2 regions of the Streptomyces sp. NPDC101234 genome follow, and region 1 is predicted to be linked to the other one. Evidence: riboswitches for the same ligand, from Rfam matches in the RefSeq annotation. Region 1 holds a riboswitch; the other holds the start of a gene.

Region 1 (6,223 bases):
AGGTGTCCGGGTGGAAATGCCCTCCAACCAACCGATCGTGCTCCTGCGCGAAGTGGGAGGCGACCGCTACCTCCCCATCTGGATCGGGCCGGGGGAGGCGACGGCGATCGCTTTCGCCCAGCAGGGCATGGCCCCCGCGCGACCGCTGACCCACGACCTGTTCAAGGACGTGCTGGAGGCCGTCGGTCAGGAGCTCACCGAAGTACGCATCACGGACCTGCGTGAAGGCGTCTTCTACGCGGAGCTGGTGTTCGCCAGCGGCGTCGAGGTGAGCGCCCGTCCGTCCGACGCGATAGCGCTGGCGCTGCGCACCGGAACGCCGATCTACGGCAGTGACACGGTGCTGGACGACGCGGGCATCGCGATCCCGGACGAGCAGGAGGACGAGGTGGAGAAGTTCCGCGAGTTCCTCGACCAGATCTCGCCCGAGGACTTCGGCACCAGCAGCCAGTGAGGACAGAGCGGCCCGTCATCCGCCGGAAGGCAGGTGGCGGGCCGGTTCACGGCTGGGCGCGGCCGAAAGTCATGGGCAATTGCCAGCGGCCATTGAGAGCGTCCTACGGCTTCCCGCCAGAGCATTCGGCTAGCCTTTCCCCGCGGTGGAGCACGGGAAACCACTCCTAGGGTGATTATCACTCGGCGTGCCGAGTGTGGCGATCGTTGACGCGCCCCTGGTGACTGCCTACCGTCGAGAAGGCAGGTCAAGGACGGAGGTCGGCGTGAGAAGCAGCGGCGACGGTACGGCTGGGGGTGCCCCGGGACGAGGTCTCGGGGAGAGCGGTCCGTACGCGCTTCACGGCAGCGCGGCCGGTCGCACCCCGCAGCGGCCGGCGGCAGTGCCGAGCGGCGGAGGGGCGGCGTCCATGGCGACCGAGGAGATCGGCTACCGGGGGCCCACGGCCTGTGCGGCGGCCGGCATCACCTATCGGCAGCTCGACTACTGGGCCCGCACCGGTCTGGTCGAGCCCAGCGTGCGGCCCGCCTACGGGTCGGGTACGCAGCGGCTGTACAGCTTCCGGGACGTGGTCGTCCTGAAGATCGTCAAGCGGTTCCTTGACACCGGGGTGTCCCTCCAGAACATCCGTACCGCCGTCCAGCACCTGAGGGAACGCGGTTTCAGCGATCTGGAGCGCATGACCCTCATGAGCGACGGCGCCACGGTCTACGAGTGCACCTCGCCGGACGAGGTACACGCCCTGCTCCAGGGCGGCCAGGGCATCTTCGGTATCGCGGTCGGAGTGGTCTGGCGGGACGTGGAAAGCGCGCTCTCCCAGCTGCACGGCGAGCGCGTGGACACCGGGGAGACGCTCGTCGGGCACAACCCCGCCGACGAGCTGGCCCGGCGGCGCAACCGGGCGGTCTGAACTCCTGGCCCGAAGGCCCTCGGCCCGATGACCATCGTGACAACGCCCCGGCACGCAACCGTGCCGGGGCGTTGTCAGTGCTGTGGTGCAGCATCGGACATGTGAGAAACGCGCCCACGATCCTGCATCTCGACATGGATGCCTTCTTCGCCTCGGTGGAGCAGGCGTCCAAGCCGAGTCTGCGCGGGAAGGCCGTGATCGTGGGCGGGCTCGGACCACGCGGCGTGGTGGCCACCGCGTCGTACGAGGCCCGGGTGTTCGGGGTGCACTCCGCGATGCCGATGGCCCAGGCACGCAGGCTGGCGCCGAACGCCGCGTATCTCGTGCCGCGCTTCGGGCTGTACCGGTTGATCAGCGAGCAGGTGATGGGGCTGCTGCGCGCGCTGTCGCCGCTGGTGGAGCCGCTGAGCCTGGACGAGGCGTTCGTGGATCTGGAGGCCGCCGGGGCGGCCTGGGACGGGCCGTCGGCGCGATCGGTGGGGGAGAGGCTGCGCGCGGACATACGGGCCGTCACGGCGCTCTCCGGGTCCGTCGGGCTCGCCGCCTCCAAGATGCTCGCGAAGATCGCCTCCGAGCAGGCCAAGCCGGACGGTCTGGTGCTGATCGAGCCGGGTACGGAGCGGGCGATGCTGGGGCCGATGCCGGTGCGGACGCTGCCGGGGGTGGGGCCGGCGACGGGGGACCATCTGCGGCGGGCCGGCATCACCACCGTCGAGGAGATCGCCGAGGCGGGCGAGGACGAGCTGGTGCGGCTGCTGGGCAAGGCGCACGGACATGGGCTGTACGCGATGGCGCTGGCGCACGACGAGCGGCCCGTGGTGGCCGAGCGCGAGACCAAGTCGGTGTCCGTCGAGGACACGTACGACGTGGACATCCACGACCGGGTGCGGGTGGGGCTGGAGGTGCAGCGGCTGGCCGACCGGTGTGTACGGCGGCTGCGGGAGGCCGGACTGTCGGGACGCACGATCGTGCTGAAGGTGCGGCGGTACGACTTCTCGACGCTGACCCGTTCGGAGACGCTCAGAGGGCCCACCGATGACCCGGCGGTGGTGCGGGAGGCGGCAGCACGGTTGCTGGACTCGGTGGACACGACGGGGGGTGTGCGGTTGCTGGGGGTAGGGGTGTCGGGGCTGGCCGACTACACGCAGGAGGACCTGTTCGCGCAGGCGGCGGCCGAAGAGGGGACGGACGGCCTGGCGGAGGAGGCCGTCCCCGAGCCCGTCGCCGAGCAGGAGGAGGCCGCCGAGCGGCGCTGGCGTGCGGGACACGATGTGCGGCATACCGAGTACGGACACGGATGGGTGCAGGGGAGCGGCCTGGGCAGGGTGACGGTGCGCTTCGAGACGCCGGGGTCGCCGGTGCCGGGGAGGGTGCGGACGTTCCGGGTCGACGACCCCGAACTGGAGCCGGCGGATCCGTTGCCGCTGGTGCCGGGAGGACAGCGGGTGCCGTGAGCGGGGCACTCATCCGCAGGCGTCCGACGGCCTGGCGCCCCCTTCGGCGCTCACGCCCCCGCGTCCTCCGTTCCCGCCAGCTTGCCGAAGTCGTGGTCCGGGTGGTCCGGGGGCGGGGCGGTCGTGTCCAGGCCGTAGTGGTGGTAGAGCTGGAGTTCCTGCTCCGGGGACAGATGGCGGCCGACGCCGAAGTCGGGCGCGTCTTTGATCAGAGCGCGGTCGAAGGGGACCTGGAGGGTGCCCTCGACCAGTTCGCTGGGCTCCAGGGGCACGAAGGCGTCCCGGGAGAACAGGCCGGTGCGTATGGCCGCCCACTCCGGCACTCCGGTCGCGTCGTCGAGGTACACCTCGTCGATCGTGCCGATCTTCGTGCCGTTGCGGTCGAACGCCTTGCGGCCGATCAGGTTGCGCGGATCGATGTCGGTCTGCACGGGCCCTCCACTTGGTCGCAACTCATCCGTAAGCACTACAAAAGAGCACATTCAAGGAGGCGGCCACTCGAAGGCCCGTGCGTTGCCCTCGCTGGTAGGCTGGCAAGCGGCTGCTGACCCCGTGCGGGAGAGTCCTCCGGGCAACCGGAGGCGCCGAAGGAGCAAATCCTCCCCGGAATCTCTCAGGCCCACGTACCGCATGGACGAGGTCACTCTGGAAAGCAGGGCGGGTGTCGACGGTGTCCGCCCTCACCGACGGTGAAAGCCGGAGCCTTCGGGTATCCGGTGAAGCTCTCAGGTTGAGATGACAGAGGGGGAGGCCGTCGGGGTACCCGCGCCGGGGTACCCCTCAAAGGTCGCGTCAGACCAGGAGGCCTCCGCCATGACCGCCCACCGCCCTTCGCTTTCCGAACTCGAACAGGGGATCCCGTTCGAGCAGCGTCATATCGGGCCCGATCACGAGGCCCAGGCGAAGATGCTCGCCCAGGTCGGGTACGGCTCGCTGGACGAGCTGACCGCCGCCGCCGTGCCGGACGTGATCAAGAACGCCGACTCCCTGGAGCTGCCGGGAGCCCGCACCGAAGCCGAGGTGCTGGCCGAGCTGCGCTCGCTCGCCGACCGCAACCAGGTGCTCGACTCGATGATCGGGCTGGGGTACCACGGGACCTTCACACCGCCCGTCATCCTGCGCAACGTCATGGAGAACCCCGCCTGGTACACGGCCTACACGCCGTACCAGCCGGAGATCTCCCAGGGCCGGCTGGAGGCCCTGCTGAACTTCCAGACGGTGGTCGCCGACCTCACCGGGCTGCCCACCTCGGGTGCCTCGCTGCTCGACGAGGGCACGGCCGCGGCCGAGGCCATGTCCCTGTCGCTGCGCATGGGCAAGAACAAGAAGGGCGTCTTCGTCGTGGACGCGGACGCGCTGCCGCAGACCATCGCGGTGATCGAGACGCGGGCCGAGCCGACGGGCGTGGAGGTCGTCGTCGCCGACCTGAGCGACGGCATCCCGGCCGACCTCGCCGCGCGTGAGATCAACGGCGTGCTCATCCAGTACCCCGGCGCCTCCGGTGCCGTACGCGACATCAAGCCGGTCGTCGAGCAGGCGCACGAGCTGGGCGCGCTCGTCACCGTCGCCGCCGACCTGCTCGCACTGACCCTGCTGACCTCGCCGGGCGAGCTGGGCGCCGACATCGCCGTCGGTACGACCCAGCGGTTCGGTGTGCCGATGGGCTTCGGCGGTCCGCACGCCGGCTACATGGCGGTCCGCGAGAAGTTCGCCCGCAGCCTGCCCGGGCGGCTCGTGGGCGTGTCCGTGGACGCCGACGGGCACAAGGCCTACCGGCTGGCCCTGCAGACCCGTGAGCAGCACATCCGGCGCGAGAAGGCCACCAGCAACATCTGCACCGCGCAGGTGCTGCTCGCCGTGATGGCCGGCATGTACGCCGTCTACCACGGGCCCGAGGGGCTCAAGGCCATCGCGCAGCGCACGCACCGGTACGCCACGATCCTCGCCGCCGGGCTCAGGGCCGGCGGGGTCGAGATCGTGCACGGCGCCTACTTCGACACCCTCACCGCGCGCGTGCCCGGCAAGGCCGCCGAGGTCGTCGCCGCAGCCCGGCAGGGCGGGGTCAACCTGCGGCTCGTCGACGCCGACCACGTCTCCATGGCCTGCGACGAGACCACCACCCGCGCCCAGCTCGGCGCCGTGTGGACGGCGTTCGGAGTCGAGGGCGACGTCGAGGCGCTGGACGAGGCCGCCGAGGACACCCTGCCCGAGGCGCTGCTGCGCGGCGACGGCTACCTGACCCACCCCGTCTTCCACGACCACCGTTCCGAGACCGCGATGCTGCGCTATCTGCGCAGGCTCGCCGACCGGGACTACGCGCTGGACCGGGGCATGATCCCGCTGGGCTCCTGCACCATGAAGCTCAACGCGACCACCGAGATGGAGCCGGTCACCTGGCCCGAGTTCGGCCAGCTGCACCCCTTCGCGCCCGCCGAGCAGGCACAGGGCTATCTGACCCTCATCCACGAGCTGGAGGATCGGCTCGCCGAGGTCACCGGGTACGACAAGGTCTCGCTCCAGCCCAACGCCGGATCGCAGGGCGAACTGGCCGGACTGCTAGCCGTACGCGCCTACCACCGGGCCAACGGCGACGCGCAGCGGACCGTGTGCCTGATCCCGTCCTCCGCGCACGGCACCAACGCCGCCAGCGCCGTCATGGCCGGGATGAAGGTCGTCGTCGTGAAGACCGCCGGGGACGGCGAGGTCGACGTCGAGGACCTCCGGGCGAAGATCGCACAGCACCGCGACGAGCTGGCCGTGCTGATGATCACCTATCCGTCGACGCACGGTGTGTTCGAGGAGCACGTCGCCGACATCTGTGCCCAGGTGCACGAGGCCGGCGGCCAGGTGTACGTCGACGGCGCCAACCTGAACGCCCTGGTCGGGGTTGCCAAGCCGGGCCACTTCGGCGGTGACGTCTCGCACCTCAACCTGCACAAGACCTTCTGCATCCCGCACGGCGGCGGCGGCCCGGGCGTCGGCCCGGTGGCCGTACGGGCCCACCTGGCGCCGTACCTGCCCAACCACCCGCTGCAGCCCGCCGCCGGGCCGGAGACGGGCGTCGGACCCATCTCGGCCGCGCCGTGGGGCTCCGCGGGGATCCTGCCGATCTCGTGGGCCTACGTCCGGCTCATGGGCGGCGAGGGCCTGAAGCGCGCCACCCAGGTGGCCGTCCTCAGCGCCAACTACGTCGCCAAGCGGCTGGAGCCGCACTTCCCCGTGCTCTACACCGGTCCCGGCGGGCTGGTCGCGCACGAGTGCATCATCGATCTGCGGCCGCTGACCAAGGCGACCGGTGTGAGCGTCGACGACGTCGCCAAGCGGCTGATCGACTACGGCTTCCACGCGCCCACCATGTCGTTCCCGGTGGCCGGCACGCTGATGATCGAGCCGACCGAGTCCGAG
Region 2 (6,223 bases), on a different contig from region 1:
CATCACCACCGGATCGAACTCGTCCGTCATCGCGACCGTCGACACCGGCAGCCCGTCCGGCACCGCCCCGATCGACTGCTGCATCATCGCCCGCACCGAGTCGACCGCCGGCGGCGAGGTGTCGTACACCTCGAGACCGATCGCGAGGTACGGCGCCCCGAGCGCCGGCTGCACCCAGGCCCGCCGGAGCGAGCGGACCGCAGGGGTGCGGTGGGCGTTCTGCGACAGCAGCGCGTAGAACTGCGGGACCTCGATCGCCGGGTCCGACAGACTGAGCGGCCCCGCGGGCTGGCGGTCCAGTCCCGCCGCGATACGGCGCAGGTCCAGCCAGGGGATGCCGACGCCGCCGCCCGGGGCGTGCGGGTTGAGCCAGAGGCCGTAGCGGTCGGGGTAGAGCGTGCGGGCCACGTCGACGCCGTCGACCACCTCGTACGAGCGGTTCCAGCCGCTCGCCGAGAGTTCCTGGGCCGAGGTCACGCAGGGCGCGTAGCCGTGGCCGTCGACCTCCATGTTTCCGTACTGGGCGTCGGGGGAGCCGGCCTGGCCGTGCCAGAGCAGCATCCAGACCTGGCCGGAGGAGGGCGTGGCGAGGGCGCGGAGGAGTGCCTCGTAGGCGTCGTAGCGCCCGGGGGTCACCTGGCGCAGCATGTGCTCGACGCTGCCGCTGAGGCTCGCGCTCACCTGTCGTACCGCCCCTTCGAAGAGTTGCCCCGCGTGTGGTGACAGCTTAAGCGCCCAGGAGGTGGGGGCCGATTGGTCGTGCGCGAGTACGGGTTTCGTGGTGGCTGGTCGCGCCCACGCGGTGGAGCCGCACACCGGTACGGCCCCGGACCCCTTACAGGGCGCCTTCAGTGACCGTATTGGTAGAAGGGACGGACGTTGTCCCGCATCCAGTGCGCCACCGGGTCGTCCGCCACGTCCAGCAGGACCAGGTTGACCGGCCACTTCACCGGCACCCGGCCCAGCGCGGCACCCAGTGCCTGCAGCGGCAGTGCCCGCAGGTCGCCCTCCCACTGGCTGAGTTCGACGCCCACGAACATCACCGGGTCGGCCGTCTCGATCGCGGCCAGGCAGCGGCGGGCCGTGGCGACCACGCCGATCGCGGCGAACTCCGCCGACGCCGCGGCCAGGAAGTCCATCGGGTCGTCCTGCCAGTCGGGCTCGAAGAGGCGGACCCGGCCGCCCGAGGCGGGGCCGTCCAGTTCGGTGCGGCGCGAGCGGCACAGCTCGGCCACCCCCTCCGGCGGCAGCGGGACGCCGACCACTCCCCCGGGGTTCACGGCGAGGCCGACCTGCGGGGGCAGGCCGCGGGCGAACTCGACGGCGGGGGCGATCGTGTACGACAGATGGGCGCCGACGACCAGCCGGAACTGCTCCTCGGAGCTGAAGACCGGCACATACACCTGGCCCTCGATCTCCGTGGTGGGCAGGTCCAGCGCACCGCTGTGCGGGCCGCCGCCCTCCGGCAGCGGGATCCACAGGAAGCTCCGGCTCAGTACCTCGATGAGCCGGGCCGCCGCCGCGGGCACGCCGAGGGAGGCCGACAGGACCTCCTCCAGTTCATTGCCGGGCCAACCGCCGTGCGGGTGGGGGTGTGCCTGTGCCGGGAAGTCCGCGGGAAATTCCGCCGGGAAGTCCATCTGCCTACCGCCTGCTGGGAACCACTGGTGAGGCTGGAAAGGCTAGCGGGTGGCGCCGACAAAACCAGCAGCCGATACGACCTGCACGGCACCCGGCCCGGCAGACCGACGCAACGCTCGACCCACCCGGCCACTTCGACACTCGGCCCCACCAGCCGACGCAGCACTCGACTCGCCCGGCTGATTCGACACTCGGCCCGCCCGGCCGATTCGACACTCGGCCCGCCCGGCCGATTCGACACTCGGCCCGCCCGGCCTGTTCAGACTTCGGCCCCACCAGTCGGTTCAGCGTTCGAAGCCGATTCGGTGGAGTACGTCCGCCGCAGCCCGGTCGAGCAGTACCGCCGAGCCGACGCCCTCGGGCAGTTCTCCCTTCTCCGCCGCGCGCAGCAGACGGCCGGCCGCCCTGCGGTGGCGCAGGAACGCGTACCGGGAGACGCCCCGGCCGCGCTCGCGCTGGCCGTCGAGGGCCGTGCCCGGGGTGACGTCGAGGAGGAGCAGGTGCAGGGTGCCGCCACGGCGGTGTGCCTCCCGGGCCAGCCAGTCCCGTACCCAGGCCTGCGTGCCGCAGTCGTGCACCACCACGCCCTCGCCGGTGCGCAGCGCGCGGCGCAGTCCGGCGTAGTGGGCGAGCCGCACCAGCGGGCGGTAGACGGCGTACGGCAGGAAGCGGGCCAGGCGGTCGTCCCAGCGGTCGCGGGTGTCCTGGGAGTCGACGCGTATGCCCTGGACGGTGCGGTGCATCAGGGTGGACTTGCCGCTGCCGGGCAGGCCGGTGACCACGACCAGGTCGCGCGGGCCGAAGAGGAGACCGTGCGGGCTGCGCCCGGCGCGGTCGCGCAGGTCGCGGACGACCGGTGCGATGGGGGTCCCCCCGCGCGAGCGCAGCCGAGCGTGGGGGAGTTCGCCGCACCGCTCGCGGGCCGGGGCCGTCGGCTGTCCGGGCAGGGCGATGCCCGTCGTGGTCGCGTATGCCGTGGTCGTCCTTGTCACCGTGATCGTCCTCCCCGGGGGTTCAGGAAAGGTTCTCCCCACTTAACGTAAAGAAAAGGTAATGCACGGTGTCTCGCGGTTCGGTCCGCTTCCCGCCACAGCCCTGTCACAAAGGCCGGGCGGGCATGCAATGATGTCCGCGCCAACTGCATACCGGCCGTTTGAATCCGCGCGGGAGAGTCCCCAGCAGTCTTCGCTGGGGCGCCGAAGGAGCAAGTCCCTCCCTTGAATCTCTCAGGCCCCGTTACCGCGCGGGCGAGGCACATCTGAAAAGCGGGCCGCCGTGTCGGCGGCCCCACCCAAGGTGCAAGCCATGACCGCTCTGCGGTCAGGGCGAACCTCTCAGGTTCCGATGACAGATGGGGAGGAACGACCTCGCCCGTTCTGTCATGCCCTCTGGGCCCTTGGGAGACGACCGACCGATGAGCAGTACCGATTCCGCTGGACCCCGCCGTACCGCACTCGACGCCCTGCACCGCTCGCTCGGCGCGACCATGACCGACTTCGCCGGCTGGGACATGCCCCTGCGCTACGGCTCCGAGCGCGACGAGCATGTCGCGGTACGGACCAGGGCCGGGCTCTTCGACCTCTCCCACATGGGCGAGATCACCGTGACCGGCCCGGACGCGGCCGCCCTGCTGAACCACGCCCTGGTCGGCAACATCGCCTCCGTCGGCGTGGGCCGCGCCCGCTACACCATGATCTGCCGGGCCGACGGCGGCATCCTGGACGACCTGATCGTCTACCGGCTGGCCGAGACCGAGTACCTGGTCGTCGCCAACGCCTCCAACGCCCAGGTCGTCCTCGACGCCCTGCGGGAGCGTGCTGCCGGGTTCGGCGCCGAGGTGCGGGACGACCGGGACGCGTACGCGCTGATCGCCGTCCAGGGGCCGGAGTCGCCCGGGATCCTGAAGTCGCTGACCGACGCCGACCTGGACGGCCTGAAGTACTACGCCGGGCTGCCCGGCACCGTCGCCGGGGTCCCGGCGCTGATCGCGCGCACCGGCTACACCGGCGAGGACGGCTTCGAGCTGTTCGTGAAGCCGGAGCACGCGGTGGAGCTGTGGCAGGCGCTGACCGAGGCGGGTTCCACGGTCGGCCTGGTGCCCTGCGGGCTGTCCTGCCGGGACACCCTGCGCCTGGAGGCGGGCATGCCGCTGTACGGGCACGAGCTGACCACGGAGCTGACCCCCTTCGACGCCGGGCTGGGCCGGGTGGTGAAGTTCGAGAAGGAGGGCGACTTCGTGGGGCGCGAGGCGCTCACCGAGGCGGCGGCCCGTGCCGGGCAGAACCCGCCGCGGGTGCTCGTCGGCCTGGTCGCCGAGGGGCGTCGCGTGCCGCGCGCCGGGTACCCGGTGGTGGCAGGCGGCGAGGTGATCGGCGAGGTCACCTCCGGCGCCCCCTCCCCCACGCTGGGCAGGCCGATCGCGATGGCGTACGTCGACGCGGCGCACTCGGCGCCGGGCACGGCGGGGGTCGGCGTCGACATCCGGGGCAGCCACGAGCCGTACGAGGTCGTGGCGCTGCCCTTCTACAAGCGCCAGAAGTAGCCACCGGCGTGACCCTGCGCACATCCTCGCTGATCAGGCACGTTTCCAGCAGTCCCCCCTTCACCAGCACTCCCTCGCGTACAGGAGAATTCAGGCCATGAGCAACCCCCAGCAGCTGCGTTACAGCAAGGAGCACGAGTGGCTGTCGGCCGCCGAGGACGGCGTGGCGACGGTCGGCATCACCGAGCACGCGGCCAACGCGCTCGGTGACGTCGTCTTCGTCCAGCTTCCGGAGGTCGGCGACACGGTGACCGCGGGCGAGTCCTGCGGCGAACTGGAGTCGACCAAGTCGGTGTCCGACCTGTACTCGCCGGTCGACGGCGAGATCACCGCGGTCAACGAGGACGTCGTGGAGGACCCCTCTCTGGTCAACTCCGCCCCCTTCGAGGGCGGCTGGCTGTTCAGGGTGCGCGTCGCGGGCGAGCCGGAGGAGCTGCTCTCCGCCGACGAGTACACCGCCTTCACCGCCGGCTGAGGCGTCGTAGGAAGTCGCAGAAACAGGAGTCACAGAACCAGATGTCCCTTCTGAACACGCCCCTGCACGAGCTCGACCCGGAGGTCGCCGCCGCGGTCGACGCCGAGCTGGAGCGCCAGCAGTCCACGCTCGAGATGATCGCCTCGGAGAACTTCGCTCCGCTCGCCGTCATGGAGGCGCAGGGTTCGGTCCTCACCAACAAGTACGCCGAGGGCTACCCGGGCCGCCGCTACTACGGCGGCTGTGAGCACGTCGACGTCACCGAGCAGATCGCCATCGACCGGGTGAAGGAGCTGTTCGGCGCCGAGTACGCGAACGTGCAGCCGCACTCGGGTGCCTCCGCCAACCAGGCGGCCCTGTTCGCGCTGGCCCAGCCCGGGGACACCATCCTCGGCCTGGACCTCGCCCACGGCGGTCACCTGACCCACGGCATGCGCCTGAACTTCTCCGGCAAGCAGTTCGACGTGGTCGCCTACCACGTCGACGGCTCCGGTCTGGTCGACATGGCCGAGGTCGAGCGGCTCGCCAAGGAGCACCGGCCCAAGGTGATCATCGCGGGCTGGTCGGCGTACCCGCGGCAGCTGGACTTCGCGGAGTTCCGCCGGATCGCCGACGAGGTCGAGGCGTACCTGTGGGTCGACATGGCGCACTTCGCCGGCCTGGTGGCCGCCGGTCTGCACCCGAACCCGGTGCCGTACGCCGACGTGGTCACCTCCACCACCCACAAGACGCTCGGCGGACCGCGCGGCGGCATCATCCTGGCCCGCCAGGACTTCGCGAAGAAGCTGAACTCGTCCGTGTTCCCGGGCTTCCAGGGCGGTCCCCTGGAGCACGTGATCGCGGCGAAGGCGGTCTCCTTCAAGGTCGCCGCCTCGGAGGAGTTCAAGGAGCGGCAGCGTCGTACGGTGGACGGTGCGCGCATCCTGGCGGAGCGGCTGACGGCCGCCGACGCCCGCGAGGCCGGCGTGAACGTCCTCTCCGGCGGTACGGACGTCCACCTGGTCCTCGTCGACCTGCGCGAGTCCGAGCTGGACGGGCAGCAGGCCGAGGACCGTCTCCACGAGGTCGGCATCACGGTCAACCGCAACGCCGTCCCGAACGACCCGCGGCCGCCGATGGTCACCTCGGGGCTGCGGATCGGCACCCCGGCGCTGGCCACCCGCGGTTTCACGGCCGAGGACTTCGCCGAGGTGGCGGACGTGATCGCGGAGACCCTGAAGCCCTCGTACGACGCGGGCGCGCTGAAGGCCCGGGTCGAGGTGCTGGCCGGCAAGCACCCGCTTTACCCCGGCCTGAACAAGTAGTTCCCTGGTGGGGGCGCCCGATGGTGTGTGCCCCCACCCTTTTCCAAGGAGTTCACCGTGGCCATCTCGGTCTTCGACCTGTTCTCGATCGGCATCGGCCCGTCGAGCTCCCACACCGTCGGCCCGATGCGCGCGGCCCGGATGTTCGCCCGCCGCCTGCGCAACGAGAGCCTGCTGCCCTCCGTGGCGTCGGTACGCTCCGAGCTGTACGGCTCCCTGGGCGCGACCGGCCACGGCCACGGCACCCCCAAGGCGGTGCTG

Evidence for each region. Region 1 has a riboswitch for glycine ahead of gcvP (aminomethyl-transferring glycine dehydrogenase). Riboswitches for the same ligand answer to the same signal wherever they lie in the genome.
Region 2: it holds a riboswitch for glycine, as region 1 does, so the genes downstream of both, gcvT (glycine cleavage system aminomethyltransferase GcvT) here and gcvP (aminomethyl-transferring glycine dehydrogenase) in region 1, are expected to answer to the same signal.

What each region holds. Positions count from the first base shown of each region.
Region 1 is NZ_JBIWOA010000021.1:7,567-13,789, forward strand. It holds gene ACIRR9_RS32985 (bifunctional nuclease family protein) at 1-454, shown strand, start outside; gene ACIRR9_RS32990 (MerR family transcriptional regulator) at 720-1,364, shown strand; gene ACIRR9_RS32995 (DNA polymerase IV) at 1,466-2,818, shown strand; gene ACIRR9_RS33000 (PRC-barrel domain-containing protein) at 2,869-3,249, opposite strand; glycine riboswitch at 3,364-3,457, shown strand; gene gcvP (aminomethyl-transferring glycine dehydrogenase) at 3,632-6,223, shown strand, end outside.
Region 2 is NZ_JBIWOA010000012.1:248,004-254,226, forward strand. It holds gene ACIRR9_RS23395 (enhanced serine sensitivity protein SseB C-terminal domain-containing protein) at 1-648, opposite strand, end outside; gene ACIRR9_RS23400 (enhanced serine sensitivity protein SseB) at 849-1,640, opposite strand; gene ACIRR9_RS23405 (AAA family ATPase) at 1,926-2,639, opposite strand; glycine riboswitch at 2,796-2,893, shown strand; gene gcvT (glycine cleavage system aminomethyltransferase GcvT) at 3,056-4,183, shown strand; gene gcvH (glycine cleavage system protein GcvH) at 4,281-4,658, shown strand; gene glyA (serine hydroxymethyltransferase) at 4,700-5,962, shown strand; gene ACIRR9_RS23425 (L-serine ammonia-lyase) at 6,020-6,223, shown strand, end outside.